Regions from separate parts of the Bacillus sp. ISL-47 genome, predicted to be linked through region 3. Evidence: riboswitches for the same ligand, from Rfam matches in the RefSeq annotation. Region 3 holds a riboswitch; each other region holds the start of a gene.
The links. A riboswitch is a leader RNA that binds a small molecule or an ion and turns the genes downstream of it on or off. The one in region 3 is predicted to bind S-adenosylmethionine.
Positions count from the first base shown of each region.

Region 1: linked by a shared signal. The riboswitch ahead of J7I93_RS14695 (LLM class flavin-dependent oxidoreductase) and the one ahead of J7I93_RS04965 (methionine ABC transporter ATP-binding protein) in region 3 are both predicted to bind S-adenosylmethionine.
Region 2: linked by a shared signal. The riboswitch ahead of J7I93_RS22410 (methionine ABC transporter ATP-binding protein) and the one ahead of J7I93_RS04965 (methionine ABC transporter ATP-binding protein) in region 3 are both predicted to bind S-adenosylmethionine.
Region 4: linked by a shared signal. The riboswitch ahead of metK (methionine adenosyltransferase) and the one ahead of J7I93_RS04965 (methionine ABC transporter ATP-binding protein) in region 3 are both predicted to bind S-adenosylmethionine.

Region 1 is NZ_JAGGQS010000043.1:67,022-74,545, forward strand. It holds gene J7I93_RS14690 (ATP-grasp domain-containing protein) at 867-1,823, opposite strand; gene J7I93_RS14695 (LLM class flavin-dependent oxidoreductase) at 1,839-2,888, opposite strand; SAM riboswitch class I at 2,996-3,099, opposite strand; partial or broken gene J7I93_RS25190 (TetR-like C-terminal domain-containing protein) at 3,232-3,534, opposite strand; gene J7I93_RS25195 (TetR/AcrR family transcriptional regulator) at 3,547-3,837, opposite strand; gene J7I93_RS14705 (SDR family NAD(P)-dependent oxidoreductase) at 4,017-4,790, shown strand; gene J7I93_RS14710 (tRNA dihydrouridine synthase) at 4,896-5,876, opposite strand; gene J7I93_RS14715 (NAD(P)H-binding protein) at 6,349-7,002, opposite strand; gene J7I93_RS14720 (pyridoxamine 5'-phosphate oxidase family protein) at 7,282-7,524, shown strand, end outside.
Region 2 is NZ_JAGGQS010000073.1:306-7,829, forward strand. It holds gene J7I93_RS22400 (C40 family peptidase) at 1-996, shown strand, start outside; gene J7I93_RS22405 (CsbD family protein) at 1,078-1,269, opposite strand; SAM riboswitch class I at 1,480-1,584, shown strand; gene J7I93_RS22410 (methionine ABC transporter ATP-binding protein) at 1,665-2,678, shown strand; gene J7I93_RS22415 (methionine ABC transporter permease) at 2,668-3,333, shown strand; gene J7I93_RS22420 (MetQ/NlpA family ABC transporter substrate-binding protein) at 3,439-4,263, shown strand; gene J7I93_RS22425 (M15 family metallopeptidase) at 4,597-5,160, shown strand; gene J7I93_RS22430 (M42 family metallopeptidase) at 5,226-6,275, opposite strand; gene J7I93_RS22435 (AI-2E family transporter) at 6,395-7,477, opposite strand.
Region 3 is NZ_JAGGQS010000011.1:53,839-61,362, forward strand. It holds gene J7I93_RS04960 (O-acetylhomoserine aminocarboxypropyltransferase/cysteine synthase family protein) at 207-1,523, shown strand; SAM riboswitch class I at 1,671-1,775, shown strand; gene J7I93_RS04965 (methionine ABC transporter ATP-binding protein) at 1,951-2,976, shown strand; gene J7I93_RS04970 (methionine ABC transporter permease) at 2,969-3,637, shown strand; gene J7I93_RS04975 (MetQ/NlpA family ABC transporter substrate-binding protein) at 3,649-4,497, shown strand; gene J7I93_RS04980 (carboxymuconolactone decarboxylase family protein) at 4,648-5,019, shown strand; gene J7I93_RS04985 (YuzK family famiily protein) at 5,622-5,762, shown strand; gene sufC (Fe-S cluster assembly ATPase SufC) at 6,147-6,932, shown strand; gene sufD (Fe-S cluster assembly protein SufD) at 6,950-7,524, shown strand, end outside.
Region 4 is NZ_JAGGQS010000093.1:1,460-8,983, forward strand. It holds gene J7I93_RS24810 (RNA polymerase sigma factor) at 1-489, shown strand, start outside; gene J7I93_RS24815 (hypothetical protein) at 464-1,429, shown strand; gene pckA (phosphoenolpyruvate carboxykinase (ATP)) at 1,656-3,242, opposite strand; gene J7I93_RS24825 (thiol-disulfide oxidoreductase DCC family protein) at 3,461-3,835, shown strand; SAM riboswitch class I at 3,941-4,057, shown strand; gene metK (methionine adenosyltransferase) at 4,542-5,738, shown strand; partial or broken gene asnB (asparagine synthase (glutamine-hydrolyzing)) at 6,033-7,524, shown strand, end outside.

The DNA.
Region 1 (7,524 bases), on a different contig from region 3:
CTATTTCATAAGCAATCTTTTGCTAGATTTACGAAATGTGAGAAAAAACATAGAGAATACTTACCCTTTCCATATTGGTTTTAAACACAAAAAAACCAATAAAACTATCTTTCAGGTGAAATATGTATTATGTGATTGACTTCCAATATAGAAAGGACAGGAATCCATCAGTTAGAATGGAAAAACGCGTGATATATGTAAGGAAAACAAGGACAGTTATCTATAAGCAAGGAACAAATTAAAAGGAAGACAACTTGTCTCCTCCATGATGAGGTATTAAATACAGTGATAAATTAACTTTTTAAGTAAAAGGCTTTATGGATTTGTTCCTTTTACAGTAAAAAATTATATTAGGAGAAGTAACTGCATATTTTCTAGCTGTCGAAAGAATAGCAATAACCTTGTTTTATAATCTTTCAGATTGTCTTATTACTTCAGGCTATGCTTGCAAATGAAATCCACAAGTACATTCTTAGCAATACTAAATTTATTGTAACATAATTTTCAGATAATATCGACCATTCCGTGGAACTCTATTCGACAGGTTACTTATTTATGGTTACTACTTCATCATTTGGGATAAAAGAAACAAACCCAATTTCGCAAAAGGTCATTAATGAAATCAGGTCAGACTAGTAAAATTCAAATCTTTACAACCGTGCCTGTTCCTTCAATCTTTATCGTATTAACTTATCGGGGGCACCTTAATTCATAAATGCCCATTGTTGAAAAAAGGACCGGCAGTAAATGCCGCCGGTCTTTGAATTGAAGTACCTTTTCCTTTTGATACTTTCGAATTCATATTACGTTCTAATTTTCTTTTTCCCAATAAGACAAAAGGACCTGCTAATGCAGGTCCACACAAATTAAGATGTTGCTGATACAGCGTATTTTTCTTCCAATGTCCTCTTTAATAATAAAGCTAATTCTAGCATTCCATATTTTCCGGCTTTTGCTTCTGCATCAGAATTATAGTTTGTGTTTGTATTGATATCATAAGTAAAAATGGTACCTTCAGCATCTCTGATAAATTCAATACCAGCAACCTGAATATTATTCCTGGCTAGTACTTCTTTATATTTTTCTAAAATATCGTCCTCAAAATCTTCAATGATCTGGAACTTGGGCTTCTCTTCCACTTCTTCTCCTACCGGGCAGAATAAATCGCCAATTTGGCATGCGTCCGCTGGGCAAAGTTCAAATCCTTCCGAAGTATCAACCCTAACCGCATAAACAAAGTTTCCTCCTACAAATTCACAGCGGGTTATATAGCTTTCAGGAGATTGAATGTATTCTTGAATAAGGGTAATGCCATCGACTGGTTCTTCGAAGGCAGGTCCTTCAACATAAGCTTTTAAAGCTTCTACACTATGGAATAATTGAACACCCAGGCCTTTACCGGCACGATTATGCTTCGTGATAAACGACTGTCCTGCAAATGCTTCGGCTGCCTTTATAATGTTTTGTTTTCCAACCGCTGCAATCGTTTTTGGAGTTTTAACACCAGACTTGTTTAGCTCTAAGTATTGTAAAACCTTACTAACTTCCAGCTTTAGAGCGCTCGTTCCATTTAACACCGTACGGCCATGTGCTTCAAGCCAAGCTAATACTTGTCCAGAAAATTCAGCTGCAAAACGATGATCACGTGTATGAGAAGAAGCACTCATTCGGCTATAGAAAATTCCTTCTGGCGGTTCCGCCGATAAATCTAACGTTCCCTCGTCTAAATGCCATTCTTCATATGGAACACCAAGTTCTTCTAACCTTTTTGTTAAATGGACTGTCCACTCACTATTTTCATGAATTACATATACCTTGCTCATTATTCAGGCCCCTTTCTAGCTCTTTATTAAACTGCGCTTTTGTTCCACTAATGGCATAACCGCCTTTGCAAAGCGTTCCATTTCCTCCAGCTGAGGTGAGAATTGCAATAATAGCAGGTCCAGGCCAGCTTCTTCATATTGTAAAATCCGATCAGCAATTTGCTCTGGTGTTCCTACTAAGTTTGGCCGGAGGCCCCGATTAGAAACTGAGTAATCCTGCAGCTGAATTTGCTGCTCCAATTGTGACTTTGTCGTGAAGTCCTTAAAGCCAGCATATCCGCTGGAATCCTTCACAGTCGTGATTTTTTCAAGCTCAGCCAAAGCCTCTTCTTCTGTATCACGGCAAATAACATAAGCTGCCATTCCGAAAGAACTGAATGGCTCATTGCCAGTTTGTTCACGGCGTGCCTTCATATCTGCTATTTTTCGATTAATCTCTTCAACCGTTCCGCCGTGCATAACATAAGCATCACATTTTTCTGCAATGGTTTGCTTCCCTCTTTCACTTTCACCGCCTGCATAAAGAATCGGGTTAGGTCTTTGAACAGGCTTCGGAACAAGCCTTGTGTCGTTTAAGTCATAAAATTGACCAGAATAATTGAAGATTTCTTCTGTCCATAACCCTTTTAGAACATCAATGAACTCCTCGGTGCGAGCATAACGCTCATCATGCTCTGTAAAAATACCGCCATATTGACGGGCTTCTTCAGCCCACCAAGCTGACACAACATTTAGAGTAAAACGTCCGTTGCTGATTTGATCAATATTTGCTGCCATTTTTGCTGCTACTGCTGGATTATGAAAACCAGGACGAATAGCGGTCATAATTTCTATTTTTTCCGTCACGCCTGCAAGTGCGGCTGCCGTGGACCATGCTTCAAGAGAATCATGGTCCGGCCCTTTAATATCATTTAAATATAACTCAGCTATTAACGTAGTCGAGTATCCCCATTTTTCTGCAGACAGAATGACGTTTTTAGCATATTCAAAGGTTGGCGGCATATTTTCGTCTTCCACATTTCGCAGCCAGCCTCCAAAAATCGGTAACCAAAAACCATATTTCATTTCTCTTCTTTCCTCTAGCATCCTAATTATCTACTTTTCCTATAACTTAAGTTGGGTTTATGAATAAAAAAAAACTCTCCTCCTATGAAGAGAGTTTTATAACCCTCTTCTCATCTATCAAGCGATGTGCTTGCTGGAATTGGCACAGTATTCTTAAGAATCTGCTGCCGAGGCTTCAAAGGGCCAGTCCCTCCACCTCTCTGGATAAGAAGAAAAATATTCAACTTTTAATTTATTTAAAGCGATAATAATTTAAATTAATCAAATTGTCAATAAAATATTTCTAAACTCTAAATATTGTTAATTAGAGTTCCTAATTTGGTTGATTTCTCGATATCCTTCTTCATTCTTTGTTCTTTTTAATATTTATTTTCGGTGTATAAAATGTCAATATATGAATGAGCTGATCTCCCATGTAGGTAGGGGAGTGTGCAAAATCATTTTCAATCCATTCAAGAATCAATCCGATAATACCATGTATACGATAGGTGCTAAAAAGTTCTATATCAATATCAGGGTCTATTTCAGTGGTCAAAAATTCGAATTCTTCCCTGAATAACTTGTCCAGCCTTCTTGTCATTTTCTCATGAAAACTATAGTTTGTTGTTGGACGGAACATTAGCTGATAGAACTTTTTGTTCTCTAAAAAATGTTCGAATTAGATAATCGAATTTGACGGTATCTCATTGAAATCTATGACTGATAAATGAAGATATGGTTTCCGAAAAGCTTCAGTCATTTTATCAAACATATCTTCAATGATCTCATCCAGTAAATCTTCCTTTTTTTCATAATGTGCATAAAAGGTACCGCGATTGAAATCCGCACCCTTTACAATCTCTGTTATCGTAATATCACGTAAGCTTTTCTCCTCCATTAATGATAGTAAAATTTCTCTAAACTTCTCTTTTGTTCTTTTTACACGTCTGTCGGGGTGCTGAATGGACATTTTAAAGCTCCTTCTTACACTTTTAACGTACAAAATGGATACATATGTTGATTATCATACATTTTTATTATTATTGCATATTGAAGCCCTTTCACACATGTTTTATGCTTAAAGTGTTCTATATATCTCGAAATCGAGATATATTCAAATTTATTTTCCACAAAAGGAGGAAGACAAACATGGCAAGATTTGAAGATAAAGTAGTTATAGTTACTGGTGCAGCAGGCGGTATCGGGAAAGAAGTAGTACGAAAATTGGCCGGAGAACAGGCGAAAGTTGTCCTTGTTGATTTAAATGAAGACGCTATCAAAACTGTTCAAGCCGAGCTTGGTTTGACAGAAAAAAATAGCCTAGCGGTAAAGGCGGATGTTTCTAAAGAAGAAAATGTTAAAAATTATGTGGATAAAGCAATGTCTAAATTTGGACGTATAGATGGCTTTGTAAACAACGCAGGCGTTGAAGGTCCAGCTAAGCCACTTGAAGAAGTGACAGAAAAAGATTTTGACTTCGTATATGGTATTAACGTAAAAGGCGTACTTTTCGGTCTAAAATATGTATTACCGATCATGAAAGCACAAAAATCAGGTGCAATCGTTAATACTTCGTCAGTAGCTGGTTTAATCGGCTCACCAAGCATGGTTTTATATAACTCCTCCAAACACGCTGTAATGGGTATTAATAAAGTTGCAGCATTAGAAGCAGCTGCATTTAACGTTCGAGTGAACACAGTCAACCCAGGTGTGATTAATACAAAAATGATGCGTAACATTGAAGAAAACGTTGCACCAGGTGCAGCAGAAGCAGCAAAAGCAGCTTATAATGATGCAGTACCAATGAAACGCTACGGTGAACCTCAAGAGGTAGCTAACGTAATTGCATTTTTACTGTCTGACGAAGCTTCCTATGTGAGCTCATCTTCATACACAATCGATGGTGCTCTATACAACGTATAAAATTACAAAAAAGGTGCCTGGCCCCTCAGTCATTAACTTTTTAACATAGCCGGGGACAGGCACCAATATTAGTTCTCCACTTTTACCTTGAAATGGACACTTCTACTATTTCCCTATTCCATCAAGATTCTTTGCAGAAAATTTATTAAGCAATTCACGCACTTCATCTGTTGACTTTGTGTTCATCAATTGATTTCTTAATTCACTCGCCCCTCGAAATCCTTTGGCATAGATCTTGAAGAAGCGATGAAGAGCCGTGAACGGCCGCAGCTCTAAATGCGAATATTTATCATGGAGATCCATATGCAATCTTAAGAGGTCAAGCAATTCCTCACTGCTATGATCTTTCTTCTCCTTTTCAAAGGCAAATGGATTATGGAATATGCCGCGCCCAATCATTACCCCATCAACGCCATATTGATCGACTAGCTTCAAACCAGTCTGACGGTCAGGAATATCTCCATTGATCGTCAAAAGGGTATCAGGTGCCACCTGGTCGCGAAGTTTCTTAATCTCTGGGATCAGCTCCCAATGCGCAGGCACTTTGCTCATTTCGTCCCTTGTACGCAGATGAATGGAAAGATTAGCAATGTCTTGTTCCAAAATGTGTTTCAGCCAGACCTTCCATTCGTCTACTTCCGTGAAGCCAAGCCTTGTCTTTACACTTACCGGCAAACCTCCTGCTTTGGCCGCCTGAATCAATTCAGCTGCAACTTCCGGGCGACGGATCAGGCCGCTTCCCTTCCCGTGCTGTGCCACATTGGGTACAGGACATCCCATATTGATATCCAATCCCTTAAAGCCCAGTTCCGCCATACCAATACTCATTTGCCGGAAGTACTCAGGTTTATCCCCCCATATATGGGCTACAATTGGCTGTTCATCCTCTGTAAATGTCAAACGCCCACGCACACTATTAATCCCCTCAGGGTGACAATAACTATCCGAGTTTGTAAACTCAGTAAAAAACACATCAGGCCTGGCTGCTTCACTCACCACATGGCGAAAAACAACATCCGTCACCTCTTCCATTGGTGCTAATATAAAAAAAGGTCGTGGTAATTCACGCCAAAAATTGTCTTTCATAATTTAATTCAAATCCTCTCATTATGGGATACCAGGTAACAATTTATCCCAAAAATAAAAAGCAGCATATTTCTGCTACTTATACACTTATACCATGGTTAAGTACTTTTTATCAAACTGATTGGATTTTCACTTCACAATATCTGTAAACAACCAAAATATCTCCTGTTAAAACAACCCCAAACACCATTCCTCTGCGTAGTAAAATAAAGATTTACTAAAAAAGACTGAAAAGAATTGGAGGAACACTTGATTTATAAAACAAAGGTGACTCCGAAATCGAAAAAGACTTCTTTTTACAAAATCAGGGTCGGACTAACCAAAGTTTATTTTAGGGGTTGCCCTCAGTCATGAACGTATTAATTCAGCCGGGGTCAGGCACCAATGTTCTATAAAACGATTGCAGCATAAAAAATAACTTTGACCTTATTCGACAAAGTTATTAGGAGCTTAATCTATTTTTTTGATTGGTCTATTGCTTAATTCCGACACATTCCCGAATCGCTTTTCCTTCAAGCGTAAAAATGCCGCTTCCTTTTGTTTTAACGGAATGGATCATAGCTTGAGCCAATATTTCTGTCTGCAGAGGTTCCTGAGAGCGAAGCAGTCCAAATTTATTAAAAAACTGTATGGCTTTCATTCCGGCAACTTCTATGGGTCTATCACTATTTTTTCGGATCAATACAGGCGGGTTAAAGATGGATAGCTTTTGAAATCCTAAAGCTTTTACCGCTTCTTCTAACTTTCCCTTCATCCTTGTATAAAAAAAGAGAGAATTAGGCGAAGAGCCCCCCGAAGATATTAAAACATAAGTGTTCACATTGTTATCTCTGGCCGTTTTCGCAAATTGATATTGATAGTCGTAATCGATTTTCCATTGAGCTTCTTTACTTCCCGCAGCTTTCAAGGTAGTTCCCAGACAAGAAAACAAAACATCGCCCTTCACCAAGTGCTTCCAATGTTCTGATTGATTAAAGTCAATCACATGCACCTTTAATTTTTCATGCTGGATAGGAAGATCCCGTCTGACAAAAATATCAACCTGATGAAAAGAATCGTCTTCCAGTAATAAATCCAGCAAGTCCTTGCCTGTTGCTCCCGTAGCCCCTATTATCAATGCGTGCATTTTCTTCTCCTCATATTTTAAATAGTTTCTTTGACATAATATAACACGTTGCTCTAATATAGGGAATCAAGTCTTGCCTGGCTTCTTTCTGCTTCTAATTTTTGTTTCTCTCAAACTGGCGAAATAAAAATCAGGCTATTTTTTGAGATTTAAATTAGGAAAATACTATTTCGCACATTCCGGTTGTTCAGTTTCTTTTTGTTTGAGTGAAGCCATACCTGAATAAATACTGGTATAAAGGGTAATATACCTCTATAAAACTTTTATGAGGTGATGGAAATGTCTAACCGGATGAACCAAGAAGAAATAGAAACGTTTAGAGAGTTAATCAAAGACATAGACACGGCCATGCTGACTACGGTAACTGAAGAAGGACTTGTTTCCCGTCCCATGAAAACACAGGAAGTAGAGTTTGATGGGGACTTGTGGTTTTTCACTAAAAAAGAGACGAATAAATATGATGAAATTTTACATGACCAGGATGTTAATGTGGCTTATGCAGGTAAATCCTATGTTTCCGTC
Region 2 (7,524 bases), on a different contig from region 3:
AAAAAACAACTACTTACAATGGCTGCGACAGCTGGTTTATTGTTTACAACGTTTAATGGTGAAGCAAGTGCTCATGAAAATAGATATAAAGTTCAGTCAGGCGATACATTGTGGAGAATTTCAATCAATAATAGTCTGTCAGTGGAAGAATTAAAGAAATGGAATAATATTTCTGGTTCGACGATTTATACCGGACAGTCTTTATCTTTGTTGGCACCGCACAGTCATAAGGCTTCAACTGATACATCAAGCAGTGGAGCAGTCAGCTATACAGTGAAATCAGGCGATACTTTATGGGGAATTGCAAGAACATATGGCCTTTCCGTCAGCACTCTTAAGAGTTTGAACGGACTAAGCAGCGCTACTATTTATCCAGGCCAAAAGCTTAAGGTCAAAGGCACATCTGAAAGTGTTTCTTCGCCTGCAGCAACGGCTTCTGCAGGAAGCAGCAGTGTCTATACAATCCAAAGAGGCGACACTCTTTCAGGAATTGCATCTCGCCATAACTTATCGGTTTCAAAATTAAAGGGAATGAATAACCTTTCTTCTGATCTTATTTATGCAGGTCAAAAGCTAAAGGTTTCAGGTGCAGCTGTAAGTCAGACAACAGAAACAAAAGTAGCGGCTCAGACTGCATCACAGGTTGACGAGCTTATAGCGGAAGCTAAGACATATATGGGTGTCCCATACTTATGGGCAGGAAGCACTCCGTCAGGATTTGATTGCAGTGGCTACCTAAACTATGTATATAGCAATGTGGGAATCTCAATTCCTCGTACAGTAGCATCCATTTGGAGTGCTACGAGGTCAGTTTCATCACCAAGACCAGGGGATCTTGTTTTTTTTGAAACGTATAAATCAGGTCCATCCCATGCTGGAATTTATCTTGGTAATAACAAGTTTATCCATGCAGGTTCTTCACGAGGAGTAGAAATCAGTGATATGAATAATTCCTACTGGAAGCCACGCTATCTGGGTGCAAGAACAACTTTCTAATCTACTACCCAATTATTCATGTGTCAAACATAGAAATACCAAAAGGTAACCAACGTCTACCGGCGTTGGTTACCTTTTTTATTAGTCTCTTGAATCATTAAAAGTTTTAGAGAGGGCTTCTTTGGCATCTCCCCATTTTTCTTTTGCTTCGCCTTTCACTTTGTCCATATTGCCTTCAGCTTCTTTTGATTCATTATTTGTAAATTTGCCGTATTGCTTTTTCAGTTCGCCTTTTAGTTGGTCTACATTCCCATTCGTTTGGTCGCGATTCATTTAAGATCTCCTCCTTGATTAATTATTTCTTGCTTTTTATTTACCCGTAGGACCTCTGCTAAAACAAAATAAACAATTATAAATATTTCCTCAAAAAAAATTACTTACTGCCGCAACGATGAAAGCGCTTTTCTCAACTGTTTGAATAAAAAAGAATTATTGACAATTCTTTTGTTTAGATATAGTATTTTCACTATCAACTTAATAGCTAACTTATCAAGAGTGACTGAGGGATCAGGCCCAATGACGTCCGGCAACCTCCTTTATGGAACGGTGCCACTTCCTGCAGAATGATTTCATTCTGAAAGATAAGTCGTAATACATACGCGATGCCTCTTTCCGAATGGAAAGAGGTTTTTTATTTGAATAAGGGGAGAAAGAACGGGGGGATCTGCATGATAGAAATAAAGAATCTGGTAAAAGTATATGAAACCAAAAAAGGGAGAGTAACAGGTGTTGACCATGTGTCACTTACAGTGGATAAAGGAGAAATTTTCGGAATTGTAGGATATAGCGGTGCAGGTAAAAGCTCGTTGATCAGATGTTTAAACTTATTGGAAACGCCGACTTCAGGGGAAGTGAAAATTGATGGACTATCTTTAACCTCATTAGGAAAAAAAGAGCTGCGCCAGGCGCGATTAAAAATAGGTATGATTTTTCAGCATTTTCACCTGGTTAGTTCAAAAACAGTCTATGAAAATATAGCTTTTGCTTTAAAAGCAGCACATAAGACGACGGGCGAAATAGATGCAAGAGTGAAAGAATTGCTTGATATGGTAGGGTTAACGGATAAGCGGGAGGTCTATCCTTCACAGTTGAGCGGAGGTCAAAAACAAAGGGTCGGAATTGCCCGGGCATTGGCCAACAACCCATCCGTCCTTCTATGCGATGAAGCAACATCTGCATTGGACCCGAGCACAACGAAATCGATCCTGTCACTTTTAAAGAAAATTAATAAAGAGCTTGGCTTGACCATTGTATTAATCACCCATGAGATGGAGGTTGTTAAAGAGATTTGCGATCGGATGGCCGTCATGCAGGATGGGAAAGTTATCGAGGAAGGAAAAGTGTACAATCTTTTCTCAAATCCTCAGCAGCCGCTGACAAAAGATTTTATTAACAGTATCCTTCAATTTGATTTGCCGGAAAAGCTTTTAAAGGAACGGAATGGAAAGATTATAAAAATATATTTCCAGGGAAGCATCGCAGAGGAATCCGTCATCTCAGATGTGTTCCAGCAATTTAAAGTTAAAGGCAATATCCTTCACGGGAAAATTGAGTATATACAGGAAACTCCGCTTGGGATCTTTGTAATGGAACTGACTGGTGCGCCGCTCGAGATTGAACGTGCCATCCAGTATATAACTGAGCGCACAAGAAATTTGGAGGTGATCCGGGATGCAGCTTGATAGTCTAATAAGCATATTGCCAGAACTCAATAAAGCTTTTTTTGAAACAATCTATATGGTTTCCATTTCAATAGTGGTAGCCATTGTTGTGGGACTGCCGACTGGTGTGCTGCTATTCGTAACAGATAAAGGGCTATTCCTGGAAAATACAGCTTTTAAGAATATAGTTGGCTTTATCGTAAATATGGTAAGATCCATTCCATTTATTATATTGCTCATCGCGCTTTTGCCGTTAGCCAATTTGATTACTGGAACAACGATAGGTCCCACTGCAGCATCTGTTTCACTTTCAGTAGCAGCCATTCCATTTTTCGCAAGAATGGTTGAACAGTCTTTGCGGGAGATCGATAAAGGTGTGATTGAAGCAGCTGTAGCTGTGGGAGCATCACCGTGGATGATTATAAAGGACGTCCTTGTCCCTGAGGCAAAACCTGGAATTGTCCAGGGGATTACAATTACAGTCATTAGCCTTGTCGCATACTCAGCAATGGCCGGCATTGTCGGCGGCGGTGGTGTGGGTGACCTGGCCATCAGATTTGGATATTACCGATATGATAATACAGTTATGTTTACAACCGTTATTATTCTAATTTGCCTGGTCCAAATATTCCAATTTGCTGGAGACCGGATTGCAAGATTAGTTGATAAAAGATAGATAAAAAAGTGGGGGCGAGGGGTAATCGGCGATAGTCTTAACCTCCACTAAATGAATCGCACCTATAGACAATAGTCTAAAAAACACAACAGGGGGAAAATAGAAATGAAAAAAATTGGATTACTATTCATGTTTGTACTCGCATTGGGCCTGTTGGCAGCATGCGGAAGCAAAGAATCAGATGCAAAGAGCGATAAAAAGGAAGTTACCATCGGAGCTACATCAGGACCGTATAGTGATATGGTTAGCAAGGCAATTAAACCTGTACTTGAAGAAAAAGGTTATACAGTTAAAGTAGTTGAATTCAGTGATTATATTCAGCCAAACCTGGCCCTTTCAAAAGGAGATCTGGATGCAAACCTATTCCAGCATAAAGTGTACATGGAAAACTTCGCAAAAGAACATAACATCGAGTTATCAGAGGTAGTTGTGGTTCCAACCGCACCGATGGGAATCTATTCTAAAAAGTTTGATTCACTCGAAGAAATTGAAGACGGAGCAGCGATTGCCATTCCAAACGACCCAACAAATGCAGCACGCGCTTTCTTGATTCTCGAGGAATCAGGGATAATTACATTAAATCCGGATGCAGATCCGCTTACTGTTTCTGAGAAAGATGTAGAAAACAATGTAAAAAACCTGCAATTTAAACCAATCGAAGCTGCCCAGCTTCCTCGTGCGGTAGATAGTGTTGATCTGTCAGCAGTTCCAGGGAACTTTGCCTTAGCTGCAAAAATGGATCTGCTTGATGCACTGCAACTTGAAAACATGCCAGATCAATATCGCAATCGTGTGGTCATTGATACGAAAAATGAAGATGCCCAATTTGCTAAAGACCTAAAAGAGTCTGTTGAGTCAGCAGAATTTGAAAAAGTCATTGATGAACAGTTTAAAGGCTTTGGCAAACCAGAATGGATGGAGAATCAATAATAATATTAATGAAGAAATGCGCCGGTTCTTGCCGGCGTATTTTTATATTTTCTTTTGAATTATTAAAGTTAATTCTTGGTTGTTGATGAAATAAAAGCTATGAGGGAAAACAGGTTGAAACTCCTTATAAACTTTTTTAACCAGAAAGATATGTGAGAGAAACGATGCAAAGATTTTTGGCGCAAAACAGCTTGAAGCGATGCATAAATGGTCTGGACCGAAACGAAAAGGGGTCGTACCAGTATGAAACCTTACAAGTGAACTTTCCCAAAAATCTTGTTAAAATAAGAATGGTATCTATCTCAAGACCCAGCAAAGAAAGGACACAAAACTTTGTTTTTTAAACAGCTAGGGAGCTTTGTTCTGTTTTTATTAGTTATTACAACAGTCGGACTCATTTTCTATCAATATATACAGCAAGCAGAAGACCCAAATTTAAAAGATGTGCCGCCCCCGACTGCCCTGCATCCTTTGGTTGCAGAGAAGAAGGATGAACTGATTGCCAGGGCTGCGGATAATGGCATCAATGTGGTGATCACCCAGGATTTTAGAAGTATCGAAGAACAGGATGCCCTTTATGAAAAGGGTCGTTCAAAAGAAGGCAGCATTGTTACGCATGCAAAGGGCGGCGAGTCGTACCATAATTTTGGTCTGGCCATTGATTTTGCGTTGCTGTCTGTTGATGGTCAGGTGATTTGGGACATGCAATACGATGGGAATGGGAATACAAAAGCAGATTGGATGGAGGTTGTCGGGATTGCCAAGGACCTCGGTTTTGAATGGGGAGGGGACTGGAAGCATTTTAAGGATAATCCTCATCTGCAAATGGATTTCGGCCTTTCCATCTCGGAGCTGCAAAGAGGGAAGAGACCGCCGGTAATAGAGAAAACGCCATAAAGATGAACTGCACCCCATTAGTTAGACAAATCTAACAATTGGAGGTGCAGTTTTTTAGAATAGCATTATAGTAGCATCTCTGATTGTACATAGTGGTACAGCAATTTGGCTGTATTTTCAATTGAATCTTCATGTGTACGCTCGAAAGCATGGGAAGAGTCAATTCCTGGCCCAATCAATCCATGTACAATATCATGTCCTGCTCGGATGGCAGCTGATGCATCTGATCCGTAGAAAGGATAGATATCGAGTTTGTAGCCTATTTGATGATCTTGTGCAAGCTGAACAAGCCGCTTTCTTAATTCATAGTGGTATGGGCCGCTGGCGTCTTTTACACAAATGGAAACCGTATATTCATCTGTGGATTGGCCATCACCCATAGCACCCATATCGACTGCCAAATACTCTACCGTTTCAGGTGTGATATTTGAGTTGCCGCCGTAGCCGATTTCTTCATTATTAGAAATAAGGAAGTGTGTTGTATATGGCAGCTCCAGGTTTTCCGACTTTAGCTGTTTAATAAGCTGGAGAAGGATGGCGACACTGGCTTTATCATCAAGGTGACGGGATTTAATAAATCCAGAAGGTGTCGTCTGCACACGAGGATCGAAGGAAACAAAGTCCCCAACCTCAATGCCAAGAGCCCGTACATCCTCTGCATTATGAACCTTTTCATCGATGCGGACTTCCATATTATCCTGATTTCTTTCTGCCTTTCCGGCATCCTTGTATACATGGACTGAGGTCTGGTGCATAAGGATTGTACCGGTGAGTATTTTGCCGGAGGACGTTTCAATTTCACAATATTCGCCTTCAATAGAGTTGTACTTGAAACCGCCTATCAAATCAATTTTAAGTCGTCCGCTCGGTTTAATTTCTTTTACGATTGCACCAAGTGTATCGACATGTGCTGTGAGCATCCGATGATTGGCATCATCTTTGCCCGGCATAGTTGCAATTAAACCGCCTTTGCGATTTCTGCTGGTTTTGACATTCAGCTCATTTAAAAACTTTTCCACATATGTAATTACTTCATTCGTATTTCCGGAAGGACTGGGTATAGAAACAATTTCTTTTAATAAATTTATTGTTTCTTTTGTGCTTGGGTATGCCATGATAAAAACTCCTCTCAAAATATTTCCACATTTCCTATTATACTGTTTAAATTATAAAGAATCATTTAACTGCGTAAAAAAAAGAGCTGCAGATCTGGCAGCCCTAAGAAAACAGCAGACTATTCCTCCGATAAAAAGCTTTCTCTTGTTCTTAATTTATAGAATCTCTTGAAGTCTTTGACCAGCACCTTAATAACTGAATATAAAGGGATGGCTATGAGAATTCCGATAAAGCCATACAGGGATCCTGCCACTAGCAGCAAAATAATAACAGTTAAAGGATGCAGGTTGAGCCGGTGGCCCATTACATAAGGAGATACTAGATTTCCTTCCAGCTGCTGCACAACAACAAGCACACCCAAGATTTTAATGACCATTGATGGGCTTTGCATCATACCGACAAAAATGGCAGGGATGACTCCCAGAATGGGTCCGAGAAAGGGAACGACTGTTAAAAACATCGCAAAAATAGCCAGGATTAAAGCGTAATCAAGACCAATAATCAGGAAACCAATGTACATAAGAGTCCCATCAACAACCGCGATAATAAACTGTCCAATAACATAAGAAAATAATGTTTTATCGACATCGGTAAGAATTTTGTTTCCTTCATGCTCGTGTTTATCCGGCAAATATTTTAAAAGGAAGGGCCGAAGTTTATGATCATCCTTTAAAAAGTAAAATAATATAAAAGGTACAACGACGAGTACTGTAGCGATGCTGGTAATCGTACTAAAGATATTCATTATATTTTCGCCTGCGCCTGATAAAATGGATTTAAAATAGGAAACCGCTTGGTTCTCAAGATTCTTGTATGAGAACATTCCCATATTGTTTTCTTCAACTACTTCTTCTGTTTCTTTGGATACATCCTTCACTTTTTCAGGCAGATTCCCGGTTAATTCTGTAATTTGACTGCCTATCAAGGATCCTGCAAAACTGCTCCCTAAGTATACCAATCCAGCTACCACTGCAAAAACCAGTAGTATACTTGCTGTTTTTGGCATGATATTGGAAGCCAGTCTAACAAGCGGCCTTAAAATATAATAGAAGAGACCAGCAATTAGGATAGGAAAAAAGATAGTGGCAATCAATGCACGGATTGGCCACAGGAAGTAATCAATTTTCCCTAACAGGAAAATGATGGTTAAAACTAAAATTATGCCTGTTGCATATTTAAAAAATGGTTTGTTAATCCACATTCACATACCCCAACCTTACTATATGTATTTAGTAATCACCTTTCCTT
Region 3 (7,524 bases):
GTCTATTCAAGGAAGTTTATTCAATGTCCAGCGGGAAGAGAGGGAAGTGCCAGACCCCGCAGGCGAAGCCGAGGAGGCTCGCAAACCTCCCCGCGGGTTCGCTGAGTGCCCCATGCTGAAATCAACGGGCAGAATTCATAAACAAAAACAACAATTTATGAGAAAAGAGTTTTTATTAAACAATAACAAATAAAGGAGAGAGAAACATGACTGACAAACAAAAAAGCTACCGTTTTGAAACACTAGGAGTACATGGGGGACTGAATCCTGATCCGGTTACGGGGGCAAGAGCAGTGCCGATTTACCAGAACAATGCTTACCAATTCAAAAATACAGACCATGCCGCAGATCTTTTTGCCTTAAAGGAACCTGGATACATTTATAGCCGGATACATAATCCGACTGTAAGTGTATTTGAGGAAAGAGTGGCTTTGCTTGAAGGCGGAGTGGGTGCTTTGGCGCTTGCAAGCGGTCAATCTGCTATTACTCTGGCAATCCTAAATCTTGCTCAGGCGGGGGATGAGATTGTTGCGGCCTCCAATCTATATGGCGGTACTTATAATTTGTTTGCAGTCACCCTTCCTAAGTACGGGATTGATGTTAAGTTTGTGGATCCAAAAGATCCGGAAAACTTTAGAAACGCCATAACAGATAAAACCAAGGCAGTCTTTGCTGAAACGATTGGAAACCCGAGTTTGAAGGTTCTTGATCTTGAAAAGGTGGCTGCAATCGCTCATGAAAACGGAGTTCCTCTAATCATTGATAATACCTTTGCAACACCTTATTTATGCAGGCCGATTGAGCATGGCGCTGATATCGTTATTCACTCAGCGACTAAATGGCTGCTTGGAAATGGAACAACAATGGGCGGCATTATCGTGGATGGCGGAAAGTTTGATTGGAATTCACCGAAGTTTCCTGGCTTCACAGAACCTGATCCAAGCTACCATGATATTGTTTATAGTGAAGCGATTGGCGAGGCTGCTTATATTATTAAAGCACGAGTTCAGCTTTTAAGAGATTTGGGGCCGGCAATGAGTGCGCAAAGTGCATTCCAGTTCACATTGGGACTTGAGACCTTGCATGTGAGAATGAAGGAGCATATTGCCAATACGAAGAAAGTGGTTGAATATCTGGAAGCCCACCCTGCGGTTAACTGGGTGCTTTACCCAGGCCATGAAAGCCATCCGGATAAAGCTCTGGCAGATAAATATTTGCCTAAAGGAGCAGGCGCTGTCGCTGTTTTCGGAATTGCAGGCGGCCGGGAAGCTGGTGCAAAGCTGATTAATAGCCTTCAGCTTTGGGCCCATGTGGCCAATGTCGGGGATGCAAAGAGCCTAATCATCCACCCGGCCAGCACGACCCACCAGCAGCTCGATAAAGAAGGTTTAAAGGCAGCGGGGGTACCTCAAGATTTAATTCGGATTTCTATCGGGATCGAGAATGCGGATGATCTGATTGAAGATCTCGAGCAGGCAATTGAAGCTGCGACAGGTATAAATTCTTTGGCTGCAAAAGCTTAATGACGGCAAGAAAAATTTACCGTCCATTTTTTAAAAAAGTTTAAAAGTTCATCGTTGACACCTTTTTAAAAGCTATGATACGATAGCAAACGTAATTAAAAAGCTGCTTAAATCATTTAAAGTGTTAATTGAATATAGAACGTTACGCTCTTATCAAGAGAGGTGGAGGGAAGTGCCCTATGAAGCCCGGCAACCGTCATTAATTTGAAATGGTGCCAATTCACTCAAAGCAATCGCTTTGACAGATGAGAGAAAGGACTTAAATTTTTAATGCCTTTCTGCTCATGCGCAGAAAGGCATTTTTATTTTTCGGGCATCAGCTCGTTATTCTGCTCATGAATGAAAGCGGCTGAGCAGTCGAAAACTAGAAAAAAAGCGGTCTTTTAATTAAAATCTGTATTTTCGATTAAAGAGGTGAAACAACACGTTGATTTCCATAAAAGATGTAAAGAAGATTTATTCCTCTAAAAAGGGCCAGGTGAAAGCCGTAGATGACGTAAACCTGGAGATAAAAGAAGGAGAAATCTTCGGTGTGATCGGATATAGCGGCGCAGGTAAAAGTACTTTAATCCGCATGCTAAACGGCCTTGAGCTTCCAACACAAGGAAGTGTAATCGTGGCCGGCAATGATGTTTCAAAAATAAAAGGCAGCAAATTAAGGAAAGCACGCCAGGAAATAAGCATGATTTTCCAGCATTTTAACCTATTATGGTCGAGAAGTGTCAGGGATAATATTGCATTTCCGCTTGAAATTGCAGGTGTTCCAAGGCAGGAAAGACTGAAAAGAGTAAACGAACTCATCAAGCTGGTCGGCCTGGATGGCAGAGAGGATGCGTATCCTTCTCAGCTGAGCGGCGGACAAAAGCAAAGGGTCGGGATTGCGAGAGCCCTTGCGAATAACCCAAAAGTGCTGCTTTGTGACGAGGCCACATCAGCACTCGATCCGCAAACAACTGACTCGATTCTCGATTTGCTTGTTGATATCAATGAGCGTTTAGGTTTAACAATTGTACTGATTACACATGAAATGCACGTAATCCGTAAAATTTGCCACCGTGTTGCTGTCATGGAAGGCGGCAGGATTGTTGAAATTGGCCCTGTGCTGGATGTCTTTAAAAATCCTAAAGCGATGATTACGAAGCGCTTTGTCCAGCAGGTCACAGAGCCTGAGGAGACAAAAGAAACAATTGATCACTTAGTGGATGTATATCCGCGCGGAAAAGTAGTGCAATTAGGATTTGTCGGAGAAGCAGCTGAACAGCCATTAATAACGAATTTGATCCGGAATTTCCAGGTGACAGTTAATATTCTTCAAGGGAAGATATCTCAAACACAAAATGGCTCTTATGGAACTTTGTTCATCCATTTGGATGGAGATGCAGAGGAAGTTGCCAAAGCAATTGATTATATCCAATCCCAGCAGGTTGGCGTGGAGGTGATTTCCAATGCTTAACGAATGGTTTCCAAATGTAAAATGGGACTCCATGTGGGAAGCTACCATGGAAACCCTTTATATGACTGCTATATCTGTGGTTGCAACATTTATTTTAGGTGCGATTTTGGGGCTGCTTCTCTTCCTGACCTCAAAGGGGAATATCTGGGAAAATGCTGCAGTCAATAAAGTCATTTCAGCTTTCGTAAATATTTTTCGTTCTATTCCGTTCATTATCTTAATTGTTCTTTTAATTCCTTTTACCAAATTCCTAATCGGAACCATGATTGGGGAGGATGCAGCATTGCCTGCATTAATAATTGGGGCAGCGCCATTTTACGCGCGGATGGTTGAGATTGGGCTTAGAGAAATTGATAAAGGCGTCATTGAAGCGGCCAAGTCCATGGGTGCCAAAACAAGCACGATTATCTGGAAGGTCCTTCTTCCTGAATCCATGCCAGCCCTAGTTTCGGGTATTACAGTAACAGCCATTGCCCTTGTTGGCTACACAGCTATGGCTGGTGTGATCGGTGCAGGAGGACTAGGGAACCTTGCATACCTGGAAGGATTCCAGAGAAGCCGTAATGATGTCGTTTTGATGGCGACCATTATTATTCTGATCATCGTATTTATCATCCAGTTTATTGGTGATTTAATAACAACAAAATTAGACAAACGATAGGAGAGATCAACATGAAAAAGTGGTTATCACTCGTTCTTGCACTTGCAGTGGCACTTGTACTTGCAGCTTGCGGAACTTCAGAAGAAGAAGGAAATAATGCAGGGGATGGCGGAGATAGCAAAGAAAGCACTAAAATTACTGTAGGTGCTTCCAACGTACCGCACGCTGAAATTCTTGAAGAAGCGAAACCGCTTCTTGAGGAAAAAGGCTTTGAACTAGATGTTGTTACATTCCAGGATTATGTGCTGCCAAACCAGGCTTTAGAGTCTGAAGAGCTTGATGCAAACTATTTCCAGCACATTCCTTACCTTGAATCACAAAAAGCAGAGCATGGCTATGACTTTACAAATGCTGGCGGAATTCATATCGAGCCAATCGGTGTGTATTCTCAAAAATATAAGAACCTTGAAGATCTTCCTGAAGGTGCAACGATCATCATGAGCAACTCTGTAGCAGACCATGGCCGGATCTTATCCATGCTAGAAGCAGAAGGCCTTATTACATTAAACGAAGATGTTGAAAAAACAGAAGCTACCTTAGAAGATATTAAAGACAACCCTAAGAAGCTGGAATTTGATACAGAATATGAAGCTTCCCTGCTTCCGCAAATTTACAACAATGGTGAAGGCGATGCTGTTCTAATCAACTCTAACTATGCAATTGACGCAGGCTTGAATCCATTAAAAGACTCAATTGCGATCGAGGACAAAGAGTCACCATATGTAAACGTGATTGCTGTCCGCAGCGGAGATGAAGAAAAAGAAGGAATTAAAGCTTTAGTACAAGTTCTTCGTTCAAAGGAAATTCAGGACTTCATTCTTGAAAAATATGAAGGAGCCGTTGTACCGGTTTCCGAATAATAGAGCTAAAAAAGCAGGCGCGTATGCCTGCTTTTTTGTATCTTATTAGGTTTCCATTATATGCCCAGCCTATTGGCTTATCTATCCGCATAGTTTGAAAAATAATCAAACATACTAACGTTGATAATAATTTGAATGGAGTGGAGCAAAATGGAACATTATCATGAACCATCAAACTCAATAGAAGCAGCTCTTCATGATTATAAAGTAGGATTAGGTGTATTCACTGAAAAAATGCCTGATTTGGCCCAGCATTATAATGCCTTTACAGAAGCTTGCTTTAAGGAAGGAACATTAAGCCAAAAACAGAAGCAGCTCATTGCACTTGGAATCAGCTTATATTCTCAGGACGAATACTGCATTATCTATCATACAAAAGGCTGCATTGACCAGGGAGCTTCAGAGGAAGAAATTCTGGAAGCGGTAGGTGTAACAGCTGCATTCGGCGGCGGTGCTGCAATGAGCCAGGCAGTTACTCTTGTCCAGGAAGCCATGACTGAATTGAATCAGCTTAAACAATAAATAACCCTTCAGCTCCTGCCTAAAAGCAGGAGTTTTAATTTTTTAGACTCTTTACTCATGGATTGTTGTTTTTGTTTATAAATCCTACCCGTTGATTTCCGCTGGGGCACTTGCTTTCAGCGGGGAGGGTGCGAGCCTCCTCGGCTTCGCCTGTGGGGTCTCACACTTCCCTCACTTCCCGCAGGACAATGAATAAGCATCCTGAATAAACATCGCACGAAGGAAATGCGAAGCATTTACGAGGAGTCAAGTGCCCTCCGCTACAATCAACTCAGTTGGTTAAAATACGTTTGCCTTCAAAAAGCAACAAACTTTACGAAAAAGTCTTTTCTATAAGCTTGTATAATTTCAGAAAATTTTTAAAACAACCATTTATCAGGAGGAAATAGCCTTTATTGTAAGAATGGGTGAGATGAAAGCGCTTCAGCAAATCTGGTTCCTTATTTTGCTAAAAAAATCAGGTTTTTTCGGCTTTGTGTCGGGTATAAGTGAAGTGTTAAGATTTTAAATGTAAAAACTAAATGCGAAAGCATAAAAACCGAAAGGATTGATTCATTATCAGTCAGTTACAGCTGAACTACACGAGTGAAATGGAGAAAGCAATGCAAGCTGCCCATGGAGTTGGATATGAAGTGTACAGCCGGAAACATGATGTTCGTATGGAAGTTGAAAAGAAACGTGAAGAAGATTATCTGCAAAGCCAGCGTTTAGTTGCCGATCTTGAAAGAAAAATTCATTCCTAGGATTAAACCATATATGTAATAAAGAAGAAAAATGGAAACCAGCTGCTCTGTGCGCTGGTTTTCTTTTTTATAAATATTTTGACGTACCCTTCCATCCATTCTCATTTAAGCTTTCCATACATGAATCAACCATCGGGGGAAAAAATAAATAGGACATGCCTGTTTTTTTAAGCCGACACTCTTTGATGAAGGATAGATTCTATGATAAAATCTTCATTTAAAGACTTTCTAAACATTTTTGTTTGAAAAGTTTGTTAAAGGGTCTTAAAGAGTTGCTATGAAATTTCATTTGTTATAAGATTGTAATGAGAATAAAATGAGAATAGAGATTTGCGGCAAACAGCCGATTACACAAATCTTCTTTTATTGACGGAGGTATATATTATGGCAGGATCAGTACTAACTATCAAAGACCTTCATGTTGCTATTGAGGGGAAAGAAATATTAAAAGGTGTAAACCTTGAAATTAAAGGCGGAGAAATCCACGCAATCATGGGGCCTAATGGAACAGGTAAATCTACATTATCATCTGCAATCATGGGCCACCCTAAATATGAAGTAACTGGGGGAAGCATTACTTTAGATGGTAAAGATGTTCTTGAAATGGAAGTTGACGAACGTGCACAAGCTGGCCTTTTCCTTGCAATGCAATACCCAAGTGAAATCAGCGGTGTTACAAATGCTGACTTCTTACGTTCAGCAATCAACAGCCGCATGGAAGAAGGCAATGAAATTTCTTTAATGAAATTTATCCGTAAAATGGACAGCAAAATGGAATTCCTTGAAATGGATCTGGACATGGCACAGCGTTACTTAAATGAAGGTTTCTCTGGCGGTGAAAAGAAGCGCAATGAGATTCTTCAATTAATGATGCTTGAACCAAGAATCGCGATTCTTGATGAAATCGATTCAGGTTTGGATATTGATGCATTGAAGGTTGTTTCTAAAGGAATTAACGAAATGCGCGGAGAAGATTTTGGATGCTTAATTATCACTCACTACCAGCGCCTTCTTAACTACATCACTCCTGACCATGTACATGTGATGATGCAGGGACGCGTTGTAAAATCAGGCGGTCCTGAGCTTGCACAGCGTTTAGAATCAGAAGGATATGACTGGATTAAACAAGAATTGGGCATTGAAGACGAAACAGTTGGGCAAGAAGCGTAAGCGTTAGGGGGATCACTATGACAACGGAAATAAAACTACCATTTGACAAGGAATATGTAAGTTCCTTCTCAAAAGATATGGGCGAGCCGGCATGGCTGACAGAACTCCGTCTAAATGCGCTTGCAAACGCGGAAAACCTGCCAATGCCAAAGCCTGATAAAACAAAAATAGATAAATGGAACTTCACACAGTTCGAAAAACACATCGTAGGAAGTGAAGACTTTGCTTCATTAAACGACCTTCCTGAGGATGTTAGAAATCTGATTGACCTTGAAGCAGGCGACCAGAATCTTTACATTCAGCGCAATAACAGACCAACACATTTGTCTCTTTCAAAAGAGCTTCAGGGTAAAGGCGTTATTTTCACTGACATCTTTACTGCTGCAAGAGAACATAGCGACCTTCTTCAGAAGTACTTTATGAAGGATGGCGTGAAAACAGATGAGCACCGTTTGACTGCGCTGCATGCAGCCCTTTTAAACGGCGGAGCTTTCTTGTATGTTCCTAAAAACGTGGAAATTGCAGAACCTATTCAGGCTGTATATATCCACGATAATAAAGAAGCAAACCTTTTCAATCATGTATTGGTTGT
Region 4 (7,524 bases), on a different contig from region 3:
CAGGAATATGAAAAAGATATCACCAATTACCTGGTGTATTTTACAGGATCCATGGATGTAGAAGATCTTGTACAGGAAACATTTTTAAAAGCATTTCAGTCCTGCGGACGTTTTAAATTTGACTCAAATCCAAAAACATGGCTAATCAGCATTGCACGCAATGCAGCCATTGATTTTTATAGAAAAAGAAGTGTCTGGCAAAACCTTAAGGAAAAATTGTCAAGGCAGCCTTCACAAATAGAATCAGCAATCACAGAAGAGCTATTCATAAAAAAGGCGGAAACTGCCCGGTTATTAGGGGCTATTCATACATTGAAAACGAACTACCGTGACGTAGTCCTGCTAAGAGGGATTGCCGAACTATCAGCTGAAGAGACTGGAGAGGTCCTGGGATGGACAGAAAATAAGGTGAATGTGACCTTTCACCGTGCAGTAAAAAAATTAAATTTGCTATTAAAGGAGGATGAGCAAAGTGACACATCTTTCTGATAAAGAGATGCTCGAGAAATTGAAGGAACTCCCTGCCCATGAACTAAATGGCGATCAGAAAAATAGAATTATACACAGCATTCGCAAACAAAAGGCGCCCAAAAGAAAATTTAGTTTTTCTTTTCAACGGGCTGGTGTTTTGGCTGCCATTCTTTCAGTACTTATCATTGCCCCTATTTTAGTTTTGGAGAATAAAAGCGAACCAGAAAATCATCTGGGAGGAGTGGTTGAAAGAGCGGAAAGCGGTGAATATTTTGCGCTTCTTGGTCAAGATGGGAAACCTGTCTATCCCGATTCAAATTTTGGCATTCCTGGCAGGGTCAGTTTGTTAAGTCCTCCTGAATGGATTGCCGGTGACGGCAGAAGTGTAGCGAAAATCATGGTCTATTTATGGTGGAAGCCTGGCGAGCAGGTTTATCAAAATATGAAAGTGGAAGCAGTCCATGTGGATACTGGCTTTACACAGAAGATTGCTTCATTCCCCTTAAACGCAGGTATTTATGGCTCTGATGCCCACGCTTTGACAAGCTTCAAGCCTTTTGAAAAACATGGCATCTGGAATCTGAAGTTCATGTTTGGAGAAAGAACGTTTGAAGAATTCTCCATATACGTGAAGGAATCTTATGTAAAAATGGGTGACTCCACATTAATGATTTCACAGGAAGACCTGGTGGCAGGAACCTTTAAAAATGTAAAGATCGAGGTTGAAGGAGAAGATCTGCCTGAGCAAGTGGAACTTGAACTGTTTAGTTTCGAAGACGGAACAACTGAGGTATTTCTTTTTTCAGGAAAAACAGATTATATTAAAGCAGACTCTGGTAAAAAAGTAAGCATGTATACTGGTGATATCGTATTTAACAAAAGCGGTAGATACAGACTGGGTGCTCTAAAACAATCAGTACCCATTGAGGTGAGGAAGCCGGTTGATGAGGAGGATTAGCTTAAGGAGGAAGCTAATGGTAGCCTTTCCTGTTAGAAAAGAAAACGCTAAATGAGAGGGAAGGGGGAAAAAGAGATTCAATCATACGATTCTATCTGGTAATTGAGAGAACAGACAACTAATAGCCGAAAAAACGTGAATACCGGGAAATACAGGAATAAAAGGACACATGCAATAACCAAGTAAAAAAGGAATTGCCGCTCTCAAACGGCAATTCCCTTTTTTATTATGCGATTGGTCCGCCTTTTTCTTCGATTTCAGAGGAAACGCTTGTGAATTTCTTGAAGTTCTCACGGAATTTTGATGCGAGTTCTTTCGCTTTAAATTCATAAGCAGCCTGGTCAGCCCATGTTTTGTTTGGCTGAAGGACTTCATCAGGTACACCTGTTACGTGCTGTGGAATTTCAAGGCCAAAGATTTCGTCTTTGATTGTGTCTACGTTGTTCAGTTCGCCTTCAAGAGCAGCTTCTATCATTGCACGTGTGTAGGCAAGCTTCATACGTTCGCCGACTCCGTACTCTCCGCCAGTCCAGCCTGTGTTCACAAGGAAGACTTTTGCGTTATGCTCATCGATTTTTTCACCTAGCATTTCAGCATAGCGGTTTGCAGGCAGCGGAAGAAATGGTGATCCGAAGCAAGTTGAGAATGTTGCCTGCGGTGATGTAATGCCGCGCTCAGTTCCAGCAAGCTTGGAAGTATAGCCGCTTAAGAAATGGTACATTGCCTGCTCTTTTGAAAGTTTAGAAATTGGAGGCAATACGCCAAATGCGTCAGCTGTTAAGAATACAATTGTATTAGGGTGTCCGGCAATGCTTGGGTCAACGATATTATCGATGGCCTGCAGCTGGTATGCCGCACGTGTATTTTCAGTTAGTGTGCTGTCATCGTAATCAGCCACGCGATTTTCGCTGTTAATCACTACATTTTCCAATACGGCCCCAAAGCGGATTGCATCGAAAATTTGCGGTTCTTTTTCGCGTGATAAGTTGATGCATTTCGCGTAGCATCCGCCTTCAATGTTGAATACGCCATTTGCTGACCAGCCGTGCTCATCATCACCGATTAAGCGGCGGTTTGGATCAGCAGACAATGTTGTTTTTCCAGTTCCTGATAAACCGAAGAATAAAGCAACATCGCCTTCACGTCCAACGTTTGCTGAACAATGCATAGGAAGGATTCCGTTTTCTGGAAGCATATAGTTCATCACAGAGAAAATGGACTTTTTCATTTCGCCAGCATATTCTGTACCACCGATCAAAACAGTGCGGCGTTCGAATGAAATGATGATAAATGTTTCGGATTTTGTGCCATCAACAGCAGGATCTGCTTTGAAGTTAGGCGCAGAAATCACAGTAAACTCTGATTCATGGTCAAGAAGCTCATCTTCTGCCGGACGAATAAATAATTGGTGTGCGAACAGGTTGTGCCAAGCATATTCGTTGATGACCTGGATTGGCATGCGATGCTTTTTATCGGCACCTGCAAAGCCTTTGAAAACAAATACTTCTTCTTTTTCTTTTAAGTAGTTTATTACTTTATTATAAAGATTAGAGAATGCTTCTTCAGAAATTGGCTGGTTTACGCTGCCCCAGTCAATTTTATCTTTATTTGATGCTTCTTCAACAATGTATTTATCTTTAGGGGATCGTCCTGTATACTTTCCAGTAGTAGCACGTACGGCACCAGTTGATGTAAGAGACCCTTCGTTACGGTTTAAAACTTTTTCCACAAGCTGAGGAACAGATAATTGTACTTGAATGTTGCTGCCATTTAGTAATTCGCTCAATTCGTTTGATATGCTTACAGAGTTCATCTGATGAATACCTTCCTTTTTCCGATTTTTTTATGAAAGTGATTACATCTCAAAATTAGTATAACACATTAAATTAATTAGTCTATACTATTGTGATAAATTTTTACCCAATGTTATAGAAATATCACAATTAGACTAAAAAATACATTTTAACGCCTTATAACCGGTATATGTTAAAATAGAAGAAAGTGTTAAGTCTGAACATGGGACTGGTATTAATGAAGACAATTGCCCTTTATGATGGAACGTGCTCTTTATGCAAGGAAACGAAGCGGCTTTCTAAAAAGCTTGATTGGCTGAATAGGGTCGAGTGGGTTTCCTTGCAGGAATATGAAAAAAATCCGAACTCCATTTCGTTTTCCAAACAGGAGTTGCGAAAAGAACTTCATATCATTAGTCCTAATGGTGATATTAAAAAAGGGTACTATGCCGTAAGGAGACTTCTGCTGCAATTTCCTGCAACCTTTTTAGTAAGCATTCTATTATATATCCCATTTACACCTATAATCGGAAATCCCATTTATCAATGGACCGCTAAAAACAGGCATAAATTCTTAAAGAATAAGTGTGATGACGGAAGCTGTTCTCTGTAAGGGTATCACCTTATTTTCTTAAGGGAAATTTTAATAAAGAAATTGATTAAAATTTGTTGACATAAATCGATAAAATACGGTATGATTCAACCTTGAACGGATACTCTCTTATCCCGAGCTGGTGGAGGGACAGGCCCTATGAAACCCAGCAACCTGCTAAAAGGCAATAAACAGCAAAGGTGCTAACCTGACGCAAGGACGTAATTCCTTGAACGATAAGAGTGAAAGGCGCGAATTGATTTGCTTTCAACCTTTTCACTAATGAGAAGGTTTTTTATTTTGCTTATCTAGCTCCAGCACCCAGCTCCTCGAGGTCATAAGCCATTCCCTTGCAGAAGGCAAAAAACGCCTTCCTTCAGGGCCTGTCTTATGCTTGTCGGAGCTACCCGGGTGCTTGCGCTTTTAAACTGGCAATGAAATGAACGGCTTTTGGAATGTACTATTTATGTGAGTTTTATGGCCTGGCTCTGCTAGCGAGTTTGCTTTTTTAAAGGCAGCTTCCAGCGGTGCTTAAGAAAATGAACCTTGGCTTTGTGGTCAGCGTTTCCAATTTTCTTAATAAAAACTCCATGTTTATTTCATACTACTAAGGGAATGAGTTCCGTATCAAACAGAGATCCTTGAAATGCCAGGAAAAAGTTTTTTTTGAGGCTGCTTCCGCGTTTCTAATTCTCGCTCAATTTTCTATTTATAAGGAGGAAGCCAGATGTCAACAAAGCGTCGTTTGTTTACTTCTGAATCAGTTACTGAAGGTCATCCGGATAAAATTTGTGACCAAATTTCTGATGCAATTTTAGATGCGATTTTATCTAAAGATGCGAATGCCCGCGTTGCTGCAGAAACTTCTGTAACAACAGGACTTGTATTAGTCGCAGGTGAAATCACAACATCTACATACGTAGATATTCCAAAAATCGTTCGTGAAACGGTGAAAGAAATCGGTTATACCCGTGCTAAATATGGTTTCGACTCTGAAACATGTGCAGTCTTAACTTCCATTGACGAACAGTCAGCGGATATCGCCATGGGTGTTGACCAGGCGTTGGAAGCACGCGAAGGAAATATGAGCGATGAGGAAATCGAAGCAATCGGTGCAGGAGACCAGGGCTTAATGTTTGGCTTTGCCTGCAACGAAACAAAAGAGCTTATGCCTCTTCCGATTTCTTTAGCACATAAAATATCCCGCCGCCTGACAGAAGTGCGCAAAGAAGAGATTCTTCCCTACCTTCGTCCGGACGGCAAAACTCAGGTAACGGTTGAGTATGATGAAAATGACAAGCCTGTCCGTATTGATACGATTGTTATTTCCACTCAGCATCATCCGGAAATCAGTCTGGAGCAAATCCAGCGCAACCTGAAGGAACATGTCATCAATCCGGTTGTTCCGAAAGAACTAATCGATGAGGATACAAAATACTTCATTAATCCAACAGGACGTTTCGTTATCGGCGGACCTCAAGGGGACGCAGGGTTAACGGGACGAAAAATCATTGTAGATACTTACGGCGGTTATGCACGCCACGGCGGCGGAGCGTTCTCCGGTAAGGATCCTACAAAGGTTGACCGTTCTGCTGCCTATGCTGCACGTTATGTTGCGAAAAACCTTGTAGCTGCTGGTTTAGCAGAAAAAGTGGAAGTACAGCTTGCATACGCTATTGGTGTAGCACAGCCGGTATCCATATCTGTAGATACATTCGGCACAGGAAAAGTAGAGGAAGATGTGCTTGTTGATCTTATTAGAAAGCACTTTGATCTTCGTCCTGCAGGCATTATTAACATGCTTGACCTTCGCCGCCCGATCTATAAGCAAACAGCTGCTTACGGCCATTTCGGACGTACAGATGTTGATCTTCCTTGGGAGCGTACAGACAAAGCAGAAATTCTACGTTCTGAAGCCCTTTAATCATAAAGCGGGAGTTGCATTTAATATGTAACTCCCGCTTTCTTTTTTACGTCTTTAAACATATAAGGGAAAATTCACCCGTTTAGGGTCTTTCTGCCCTTTAGGCGTTTACCGATTTATGTTATCGTATAAACTTCTGATAATGGTCTTATTTTCCGCTGAGGTTTTTTTCATAATCCCCGTGCTAATTTAAAATGATTAGTGGTAGTATTATAGGGTATGTTTTTTAAAGACAGAGGAGCCGTTTAGGCTATATTAAATAACGAGAAAAGAATGGAGTAGGTGACGTACATAATGTGTGGTTTTATTGGTTGTGTACATGATAAAGCACAAAATTACCGTGACGCAGATAAAGAGCAATTTGAAAATATGAATGATATCATTACCCATCGTGGCCCGGATGATTCGGGATATTATTTTGATGAGCATATCCAATTCGGCTTCCGGCGTTTGAGTATTATCGATATTGAAAGCGGACATCAGCCGCTGACTTATGAAAATGAGCGTTATTGGATTATTTTTAATGGTGAAATTTACAACTATGTGGAATTGCGTGAAGAACTTCTCAATGCAGGCTTAAGCTTTGAAACTAGCTCTGATACAGAGGTTATTATCGCCCTATACAGCCATTTAAAAGAAAAGGCTGTTGAAAAGCTTCGCGGCATGTTCGCTTTTGTAATTTGGGATAAACAGGAGCAGTCATTATACGGAGCAAGAGATCCATTCGGGATCAAACCTTTCTTTTACTATGACAAAGGGGACCGTACCTTCTTTGGTTCAGAAAAGAAGAGCATCCTATTGGCGCTGCAAAATGATGTATTGAATTATGATTCCTTGCAGCACTATTTAACCTATCAGTTTGTGCCTGAGCCAAATACGATGTCAGAAGGAATCCATAAGCTGGAGCCAGGACACTATTTTACGAAAAAAATTGGCGCTCCAATGGAAATCAACCGCTATTGGAAAGCAGCTTTCCATCCTGTAAAAAAATCGGAAGCAGACTTTACGAAAGAAATTAGAGATGTATTGTTTGATTCGGTTAAAATGCACATGCGTGCGGATGTCCCTGTTGGTTCCTTCCTTTCCGGCGGTATCGACTCATCCATTATTGCTTCCATTGCAAAGGAGTTCCATCCGGCTATTAAAACTTTCTCTGTCGGGTTTGAACGCAATGGCTTCAGCGAAGTGGATGTTGCGAAAGAAACGGCTGAAAAGCTTGGCGTTGAAAACATCAGCTATATCATATCGCCCGAGGAATATATGAACGAGATTCCAAAAATCATGTGGCATATGGATGATCCGCTTGCTGACCCAGCCTGCGTGCCTTTATATTTTGTCGCAAGGGAAGCACGCAAGCATGTTACAGTCGTTCTTTCCGGTGAAGGCGCGGATGAGTTGTTTGGCGGCTACAATATTTACCGCGAGCCGCAATCTCTAGACGTGTTCAACAAAATACCGGCAATCGGCAAAAAGCTGCTAAGAATGATTGCAAACATGATGCCGGAAGGAATGAAGGGCAAAAGCTTTATCGAGCGTGGTGTAACACCGATGGAGGAGCGCTATATCGGAAACGCGAAAATGTTTACAGAAGAAGAAAAGCGCAACCTGCTTCATGTATATAAAGATGGCTTAAATTATACCGATATCACAAAGCCGCTTTATGATGAAAGCCGAGGCTATGATCCGGTTGACCGCATGCAGTATATTGATATTCACACATGGATGCGCGGAGACATTTTATTAAAAGCGGACAAAATGACGATGGCCCATTCACTTGAACTTCGTG